DNA from 3 places in the Kitasatospora sp. NPDC056327 genome. Region 3 is predicted to be linked to each of the others. Evidence: predicted binding sites of a transcription regulator. Region 3 holds the regulator's gene; each other region holds the start of a gene.
What was found. Region 3 encodes HrcA, which represses chaperone genes, less so after heat shock. Its sites were predicted from a motif close to TTNGCACTCNGNNNNNCNGAGTGCNAA; they were not measured.

Region 1 (3,271 bases), on a different contig from region 3:
GGCGTTCTCCAGGGCGGAGCGGGTGACCTTGACCGGGTCGATGACGCCGGCCTTGACCAGGTCGCCGTACTCGCCGGTGGCGGCGTTGTAGCCCTGGCCCGGCTCCAGCTCGGAGACCTTGGAGGTGATGACGTAGCCCTCAAGGCCGGCGTTCTGGGCGATCCAGCGCAGCGGCTCGTGCAGCGCCTTGCGGACGACCGCGACACCGGTGGCCTCGTCGCCGGACAGGCCCAGGCCCTCGTCCAGCACCTTGGCGGCGTGGACGAGCGAGGCGCCACCGCCGGCGACGATGCCCTCCTCGACCGCGGCACGGGTCGCCGAGATGGCGTCCTCCAGGCGGTGCTTGCGCTCCTTGAGCTCCACCTCGGTGGCGGCACCGACGCGGATGACGCAGACGCCGCCGGCCAGCTTGGCCAGGCGCTCCTGCAGCTTCTCGCGGTCCCAGTCCGAGTCGGTGTTGGCGATCTCGCCCTTGATCTGGGCGACGCGGCCGGCCACGGCGTCGGCCTCACCGGCACCGTCGACGACGATGGTCTCGTCCTTGGTGACGGTCACGCGGCGGGCGGAGCCCAGCACGTCCAGACCGGCCTGGTCGAGCTTGAGGCCGACCTCCTCGGAGATCACGGTGCCACCGGTCAGGGTGGCCAGGTCGCCGAGGATCGCCTTGCGGCGGTCGCCGAAGCCCGGGGCCTTGACGGCCACCGCGTTGAAGGTGCCGCGGATCTTGTTCACCACGAGGGTGGACAGCGCCTCGCCGTCGACGTCCTCGGCGATGATCAGCAGCGGGCGGGAGGAACCGCCCTGCAGGATCTTCTCCAGCAGCGGCAGGAGCTCCTGGATGGAGGAGATCTTGCCCTGGTTGATCAGGATGTACGGGTCCTCCAGGACCGCCTCCTGCCGCTCCGCGTCGGTGACGAAGTACGGCGACAGGTAGCCCTTGTCGAACTGCATGCCCTCGGTGAAGTCCAGCTCCACGCCGAAGGTGTTCGACTCCTCGACGGTGATGACACCGTCCTTGCCGACCTTGTCGATCGCCTCGGCGATCAGCTCGCCGACCTGGGAGTCCTGGGCGGAGAGGGTGGCGACGGCGGCGACGTCGTCCTTGCCCTCGATCTCGCGGGCGACCGACAGCAGGTGCTCGGAGACGGCGGCGACGGCCTTGTCGATGCCCTTCTTCAGGGCGGCCGGGCCGGCACCGGCGGCGACGTTGCGCAGACCCTCGTTGACCAGGGCCTGGGCCAGCACGGTGGCGGTGGTGGTGCCGTCGCCCGCGACGTCGTTGGTCTTGGTGGCGACCTCCTTGACGAGCTGCGCGCCAAGGTTCTCGTACGGGTCGTCGAGCTCGACCTCACGGGCGATGGTGACACCGTCGTTGGTGATGGTCGGGGCGCCGAACTTCTTGTCGATGACGACGTTGCGGCCCTTGGGGCCGATGGTCACCTTGACGGTGTCGGCCAGCTTGTTGACACCGCGCTCCAGCGAGCGGCGGGCGTCCTCGTCGAACTGCAGGATCTTCGCCATGTTCCCTATTCCCTCGGGGGTGCGGCCGCGCGGCCGCTCGACTACGTGAACCAACAGCCACGCCCCGGTCCCCTGTCACTAGGGACACGGATCCGGGGCGTGGCTGGACGCCTTTACTTCTCGATGATGGCGAGAACGTCGCGGGCGGAGAGGACGAGGTACTCCTCGCCCTGGTACTTCACCTCGGTGCCGCCGTACTTCGAGTACAGGACGATGTCACCCACGGCGACGTCGAGCGGCAGACGCTGGCCGTCCTCGAAGCGGCCCGGGCCGACGGCCAGGACGACGCCCTCCTGGGGCTTCTCCTTGGCGGTGTCCGGGATAACCAGGCCGGAGGCCGTGGTGGTCTCGGCGTCGAGCGGCTGGACCACGATGCGGTCCTCGAGCGGCTTGATGGCAACCTTGCTGCTGGTGGTCACGTCCGAGCTCCCCTTCGGAGATTACGGGGTTTTCTAACGGGTAGGGGCGAGCCTGCGCATCTGCCGTCGCGGGGGTCAGACACGCTTTCTCGCGTTAGCACTCCCCCGGTGGGGAGTGCCAAGGACGACCATAGGCCGCAGTTAGCACTCAGTCAACCAGAGTGCCAACGCCGCGCGCGTCGGACGCCCGGAGCGGATGAGTAGCCGTACTCATGTGCGGGGCCGCACCCGGGCCGCAGACTCGGGCCATGACCACGACGCCGGCCGGCACCCGGCCTCCCCGGTGGAAAGACCTCCTGTTCGCGGTGATCCTCCTGCCGGTGTTCACGGCCCTGCCCCTCGCGGTCCTCCAGGCCGGCTCGGCGGTCGCCCGGACCACGGGGTGGCGCTGCTCGGCGTCCCGCACGACGACCGTCCTGGTGGTCACCGGGGTGCTCGTGCTGGCCGCGGCCTGCCTGGCCACCCGGATCGCCCGGCGCAGCGGGTACCCGGTGGTCGCGGCCGTCGCCGCGGTGTCGCCGTTCCTCTACCCGGGCTTCGTCGTGGTCGCCCTCCACAACCTCTGACCGGTGAGAATGGCCCCGTGGAGAACGACGACCTGCGGCCCCTGCTGACCGACCGGGGCCAGACCCTGCTCGCCGAACTGCGCGAGTTCGCGCCCGGGGAGGAGCTGGCGCTGGCGACCCGGCTGCGCAGGGAGCACCCGGCCGAACTGGTGTCGGCCGCCTTCGGACAGGCCCGGCTGCGGCAGCGGGCCCGGGCCAAGTTCGGCGCCGACGCCGATCTCATGTACTTCACGCCCGACGGCGTCGAGCAGTCCACCCGGCGCGAGGTCGCCGAGTGGCGGGCGCGCCGCTTCGCGGACCTCGGGGTGAGGCGGCTGGCCGACCTCTGCTGCGGGATCGGCGGCGATGTGCTCGCGCTGGCCCGGGCCGGCATCGAGGTGCTCGCCGTCGACCGTGACCCGGCCGCCTGCGCCGCCACCGCCGCCAACGCGGCCGCCCTGGGCCTGGCCGACCGGGTCGAGGTGCGCTGCGCCGACGTCGCCGACGTCGACGTCACCGGTTTCGACGCGGTCTTCACCGACCCCGCCCGCCGCACCTCGCGCGGCCGGGTGTTCGACCCCGAGGCGTACGCGCCGCCGCTGTCCTGGGCGATCGGAGCCGGCCGGCGCACCCCGGTCGGCGCGCTCAAGGTGGCCCCCGGCATCCCGCACGAGGCGGTGCCCGCCGACACGGAGGCCGAGTGGGTCTCCGACCACGGCGACGTCAAGGAGGCGGTGCTCTGGTTCGGCACCCGGGCCGGGCACCCGCACCGCGCCACCCTGCTGC
Region 2 (3,271 bases), on a different contig from region 3:
GGGGTCCGTCCGGTATGGTCGTGAGGAGCGCGCTTCTACGCGCGTATACGCAATCGCTGACCCACCAACCCAGAGCATCTGCCTGATGCAGAGTTGGCGCGACCGCTCGGCGGCCGCGGTCCGGCCCCGGCCCCCCGCCGGCCCGGCCCGGTATCTACCCCGGTCGACGCGCGAGAGGACGACTCTCGGCGCCGTCGGGGCCCTTCCGTGCCCTGCCGCGCTACCAGGCAGCAGGAAGGACCGACCGTGACGGCCCGCCGAACGGTCGAGAGCGTCGAGGACGCCGCCCTGCACACCGGCACCGCCGGTACCACCGCGAACGCCGGGGACGCCGGCACCCCGGGCCCCGCCGGCTCCGGAGGGTCCACCGGTTCCGGGGAGCCCGCCGGGGCCGCCGCGCCCGCCGAAACCGCCGCGCCCGCCCGGGCCGGCTACGCCGCGCTGCTCCGCACGCCCGGCGCCTGGACCTTCCTGGCCCCCGCGTTCGTCGCGCGGCTCCCCTACGCGATGCTCGGCATGGGCATCCTCCTGCTCGTCAAGGACACCCACGGCTCGTACGGCACCGCCAGCACCGTCGCCGCGGTCGCCGCGGTCGCCCAGGCACTGGTCGGCCCGCAGACCGGGCGGCTCGCCGACCGGTACGGCCAGGCCGCCGTACTCGTACCGACCGTGCTGGTGCACGCCGTCTCGGTCGGCACCCTGATCGCGCTCGCGCTCGGGCACGCACCGGCCTGGAGCCTCTTCCTGGCCGCCGCCCCGGCGGGCGCGAGCGTCCCGCAGATCGGCGCCATGGTCCGGGCCCGCTGGATCGCCACCTTCTCCGCCGGGGGCGCGACCGCCGCCCCGGCCGCCGGGATCGGCACCGCCTTCGCCTTCGAGTCCGTGACCGACGAGTTCACCTTCGTGATCGGCCCCATCCTGGCCACCGCCGTCGCCACCTCGGTGAACCCCGCGGCCGGACTCGCCGCCGAGGCGGCGCTGACCCTCGTCGGCGGCCTGGCCTTCGCCGCCCGGCGGCGCAGCGCGCCCGCCCGGGTCGAGCGCGCGCCCGGCGTCCGGCAGGCCTCCGCGCTCGCCTCGCCCGGCGTCCGGCTGCTGGCCGGCGCCTTCCTCGGCGTGGGCACCGTCTTCGGCTCCGTGCAGGTCTCGGTGAACGCCTTCGCCGACGCCGCCGGGCAGCACGGTGCCGCCGGCACCGTGTACGGGATCTTCGCGGGCGGCTCGATGCTGGCCGGCGTGCTGTACGGCGCGGTCACCTGGCGGCGCTCCGTCCAGCAGCGGATGATCATCAGCTACGGCCTGCTGGTGCTGGGCTGCTCGACCCTGTGGGCGATGCCGGGCCTGGTCGCGCTCTCGGCCGCCGGCCTGGTCTGCGGCCTGGCCATCGCCCCCACCCTGATCAGCGGCTACACACTGGTCGAGACGCTGGTCGAGGACGGCGCGAAGACCGAGGCCTTCACCTGGCTGACCGGCGCCATCGGCCTGGGCCTGGCGACCGGTGCGACCGCGGCCGGGCGGCTGGTCGACTCGTACGGGGCGTCGACCGGGTTCCTGGTGCCGGTGGCCGGCGCCGGGCTCGGGCTGGCCGCGCTGATCGCGCTGCGGGGGCTGCTGGTCCCGCCCGGGACGCGCGCGGCGGCGGCGGGCGCCGCGGAGCGGGGTGCGCCGGCCCGGCCGGCGGTCGCGGCCGAGGGCTGAGCGCGGCGGCCGGTCCGGACCCCGGGCGGACTCATCTCACATTCGAGTCGCTGGACTGATCCACCGGAATGCCGCATCATTGACCATCGTTAGCACTCATCAGGCGAGAGTGCCAGGAGGAAGACAAGTGCCCACGTACCAGTACCAGTGCACCGAGTGCGGCAACGGCCTGGAGGCGGTGCAGAAGTTCACCGACGAGCCGCTGACCACGTGCCCCGACTGCCAGGGGCGGCTCCGCAAGATCTTCTCCGCGGTGGGCGTGGTCTTCAAGGGCTCCGGTTTCTACCGGACCGACAGCCGCTCCTCCTCCAGCAGCTCGGTGAGCGGGTCGTCCTCGACCCCGTCCTCGGGTTCGTCGTCCTCGACCTCGTCGGGTTCGTCGTCCTCGTCGGGTTCGTCGAGCTCCTCGACCCCCGCCGCGAGCCCCGCTCCGGCGGCCGGCTGACCTTCGGCCGGGCCCCGGCACCAGGTTTCCGGAGGGCCCGTCGCTCCCGCTGCACGCGGGCGCGGCGGGCCCCTTCGCATGCCCGCCGGGAAACGCGCCCGGTGACTTCTCACCCCTGCGGGTGAGCTTCTCCGTCCACAGGCCCGGGTTTTCCACAGGCTGCGGAAAGGGGCTTCCGGCGGGATTCCGGGCCGCCCAGAGTGTGGGCCACCGGAAAGTCCCGAGCCGACCCTGGAGGTGCCCGTGCGCACCGGTTCGCCCGCCCCGTCGCCGTTCCCGTCCACCCCGCCGTTCCCGCCCGCCCCGCTCTGCGCGTGCGCGTCCGGACCGCCGTCCCCCGGCGCGTCGGTGCCCCCCTGCGCGGCACCGTGCCCGTCCGCGCCGCCGAGCGTGCCCTCCCGGCCGGGCCTCCGGCCGCCGCGCGTCCCGCCGCCCGCTCCGGCCGTCCCGCCCAGGCGGCCCGTGCCGTCGTTCCCGCCGATCCGCGGCCGGGCCGGGCCGCGCTGCCGGCTGCTGCGGGCGCTGCGCCACCGGGTGCCGGTGCCGGCCCCGCTCGTGGTGCTGTGCGCGGCGGCCGCGTTCGCCCTCGGCCCGTCCTGGACGGGTCCGCCCGGACCGGGAACGGCCGCACCGGGAACGGCGGCGACGGTGGGCCGAACGGGTTGTCCGCCGGAGGGGGGAGAAAATCACCCGTGACCGGCGGACGACACCGTCGTTCACGCGGCATGAAAGGCTTCAAGGAATTCCTGCTGCGCGGAAACGTCGTCGAGCTGGCCGTCGCCGTGGTCATCGGCGCGGCATTCACCAACATCGTCAACGCCTTCGTCAAGGGCGTGATCAACCCGATCGTCGGCGCTTTCGGGGCCAAGGACCTCGCGGCCTACAGCTCCTGCATCAAGGGCCCCTGCGAGGTGTCCGCCACCGGGGAGGTCACCTCCGGCATCCTCATCCTCTGGGGCAGCGTCCTGAGCGCGGCCCTGCAGTTCCTGATCACCGCCGCCGTCGTCTACTTCTGCCTGATCCTGCCGATGACCAGGTTCACCGCCAAGCGCAAGACCCTGGCCGAGGTGCAGGCGGAGGCCGAGGTCAAGGAGGTGCAGTTGCTCACCGAGATCCGCGACGCCCTGG
Region 3 (3,271 bases):
TCGTTGCTGTTGCGCCCGCCGCCCAGGAAGCCGCCGTACATGGCGATCCTGGTCATCGCGCCGGCCAGCACGCCGAGGAAGCCGGCCACCGTCATCACGGCGACGTCCCGGTGGGCGACGTGCGACAGCTCGTGCGCGAGCACGCCCTCCAGCTCCTCCGGTTCCAGCCGGCGCAGCAGGCCGGTGGTGACGCAGACCACCGCGTTGGCGGGGTTGCGGCCGGTCGCGAAGGCGTTGGGCATGTCGTTGTCGGCGACCGCGACCCGGGGTTTGGGCATGTCGGCGAGGGCGCAGAGCCGGTCGACGGTGCCGTGCAGCTGCGGATACTGCTCCGGGGTGACCCGGCGGGCGCCCATCGCCCGCTCGGTGATCCGGTCGCTGAACCAGAACTGGGCGACGAACAGGCCGCCGGAGATCAGGACCACGATCGGCCAGGCGCCGCGCAGCAGCACGATCAGCAGTCCGGTGAATCCGACGTAGAGCAGCCCGATCAGGAACATCGTCCCCACCATCCGGCCGGTCAGGCCGCGGTCGGGGGCGAAGCGGGTGTGCGGGCCCGGGTTCGACATCGCTGGTCCTCCGTTCGCCGTCCGCTTCCGATGCTGCCACCAGGGCGGGCCCCCGGCATCACCCGCGCGCCGCGAACTGCGGGCAGGATCACTCCGGCCGGGCCGTTCCTGCGGTCGGACCCGGGCCTTACACTGGCAGGTACGGTTCTGGCACTCGGGCGGTCGGAGTGCCAGGGGCGCGGTCCTCCGGGGCCGGTCGGACAGCTCGGACACAGCTCGAATGCGGACACATGCCACAACGGCGTGTCACAACGGACAACGCGTGGAGACGGAGGTGCGTGCCCATGGCCGGTGAGGTTCGCCAGCTCGACGACCGCAAACTCGCGGTGCTGCGCGCGATCGTCCAGGACTACGTGGGGACGGAGGAGCCGGTCGGCTCCAAGGCCCTGGTGGAGCGGCACAACCTCGGGGTCTCCCCGGCCACCGTCCGCAACGACATGGCGGCGCTGGAGGAGGAGGGCTACATCCACCAGCCGCACACCAGCGCCGGGCGGATCCCCACCGACAAGGGCTACCGGCTGTTCGTCGACAAGCTGGCCGAGGTCAAGCCGATGAGCGCGCCCGAGCGGCGCGCGATCCGGCACTTCCTGGACGGCGCGGTGGACCTCGACGACGTGGTCGCCCGCACGGTGCGGCTGCTCGCCCAGCTGACCCGCCAGGTCGCGGTGGTGCAGTACCCCTCGCTGAGCCGCTCCACGGTGCGGCACATCGAGCTGGTCGCACTGGCTCCGGCGAAGGTGATGCTGGTGCTGATCACCAACACCGGCCGGGTCGAGCAGCGGCTGGTGGACTGCCCCGGCGCGGTCGGCGAGACGCTGCTGGCCGACCTTCGGGCCCGGATCAACGCGCGGGCGGCCGGCCAGCGGCTCCCGGACGTCCCGGGGCTGCTGGAGGAGCTGCCCGCGCTGTTCGAGGCGGGCGACCGGCCGACGGTGACCACGCTGCTGGCGACGCTCTTCGAGACGCTCGCCGAGCAGAGCGAGGAACGGATCATGCTGGCCGGCACGGCCAACCTGACCCGTTTCGGCCACGACTTCCCGCTGACCATCCAGCCGGTGCTGGAGGCGCTGGAGGAGCAGGTCATCCTGCTCCGCCTCCTGGGTGAGACCGCGGACGCCGGGGTGACGGTCCGGATCGGCCGCGAGAACGCCTACGAGGGGCTCAATTCCACCTCGGTCGTCTCGGTCGGTTACGGTTCGGGCGACGAGAGCGTGGCCAAACTGGGAGTGATCGGTCCGACCCGGATGGACTATCCGGGCACAATGGGGGCGGTGCGAGCGGTGGCACGGTACGTGGGCCAGATCCTGGCCGAGTCGTAGGAACGGCCGCGCGTTAGACATCTAACGGGCGCCGAAGTCGCAGGCACTCTTACAGGCGGAACAAGCGGAGCATTTGGTGGCCACGGACTACTACGCGGTACTCGGCGTCCGACGGGATGCGGGGCAGGACGAGATCAAGAAGGCGTTCCGGCGCCTGGCACGCGAACTGCACCCGGACGTCAACCCGGACCCGAAGACGCAGGAGCGGTTCAAGGAGATCAACGCCGCCTACGAGGTGCTCTCCGATCCGCAGAAGCGCCAGGTCTACGACCTCGGCGGCGACCCGCTGTCGCCGAGCGGCGGGGGCGGCGCGGGCGGCTTCGGAGCGGGCGCGGCCGGCTTCGGCTTCTCGGACATCATGGACGCCTTCTTCGGCGCCGCGTCCGGCCAGCGCGGCCCGCGTTCGCGGACCCGGCGCGGTCAGGACGCCATGATCCGGCTGGAGATCACCCTGGAGGAGGCCGCGTTCGGCACCACCAAGGAGCTCCAGGTCGACACCGCGGTCACCTGTACCACCTGCAGCGGCGAGGGCGCCGCGCCCGGCACCTCCGCGCAGACCTGTGACATGTGCCGCGGCAAGGGCGAGGTCTCCCAGGTCACCCGGTCCTTCCTGGGCCAGGTCATGACCTCCCGTCCCTGCCCGCAGTGCCAGGGCTTCGGCACCGTCGTGCCGACCCCGTGCCCGGAGTGCGCCGGCGACGGCCGGGTCCGCGCCCGCCGCACCCTGACCGTGAAGATCCCCGCCGGTGTCGACAACGGCACCCGGATCCAGCTGGCCGGCGAGGGCGAGGTCGGCCCCGGCGGCGGCCCGGCCGGCGACCTCTACGTCGAGATCGCCGAGACCACCCACACGGTGTTCCAGCGGCGCGGCGACGACCTGCACTGCACGGTCACCATCCCGATGACGGCGGCCTCGCTCGGCACCCAGGTGCCGCTGCAGACCCTGGACGGGGTCGAGGAGGTCGACATCCGGCCCGGCACCCAGTCCGGCCAGTCGATCCCGCTGCACGGCCGGGGCATCACCCATCTGCGCGGCGGCGGCCGGGGCGACCTGATAGTGCATGTCGAGGTGCAGACGCCCACCAAGCTCGACCCCGAGCAGGAGGACCTGCTGCGCCGCCTGGCGGTGCTGCGCGGCGAGGAACGGCCGGCCGGCCAGTTCGCGCCCGGGCAGCAGGGGCTGTTCTCCCGGCTGAAGGACGCCTTCAACGGCCGGTAGCGGTCCCGGTGCGGGGGGTGCCGAGGCTTCCTCGGCACCCCTTTCGCGTGCCCGCCCCGCCGTCCGGCCCGGCTGCGTTCCGCAGCCGCCAACAGCCGCCAACAGCCGGCAGCCCGCAGCCGGTCCCGGCTCCCGTCCCCGTTCCCGTGCCCGCCCCGGAGGTT

Region 1: a site for HrcA is predicted at 2,082-2,108, ahead of groES (co-chaperone GroES). Genes of this name have one in related genera too.
Region 2: a site for HrcA is predicted at 1,788-1,814, ahead of ACFCX4_RS25180 (FmdB family zinc ribbon protein). Genes of this name have one in related genera too.

What each region holds. Positions count from the first base shown of each region.
Region 1 is NZ_JBHJRC010000171.1:8,897-12,167, reverse strand. It holds gene groL (chaperonin GroEL) at 1-1,521, opposite strand, end outside; gene groES (co-chaperone GroES) at 1,635-1,940, opposite strand; gene ACFCX4_RS23250 (hypothetical protein) at 2,189-2,506, shown strand; gene ACFCX4_RS23245 (methyltransferase domain-containing protein) at 2,503-3,271, shown strand, end outside.
Region 2 is NZ_JBHJRC010000201.1:392-3,662, reverse strand. It holds gene ACFCX4_RS25185 (MFS transporter) at 442-1,698, shown strand; gene ACFCX4_RS25180 (FmdB family zinc ribbon protein) at 1,826-2,143, shown strand; gene mscL (large conductance mechanosensitive channel protein MscL) at 2,869-3,271, shown strand, end outside.
Region 3 is NZ_JBHJRC010000068.1:9,458-12,728, forward strand. It holds gene htpX (zinc metalloprotease HtpX) at 1-569, opposite strand, end outside; gene hrcA (heat-inducible transcriptional repressor HrcA) at 854-1,888, shown strand; gene dnaJ (molecular chaperone DnaJ) at 1,965-3,107, shown strand.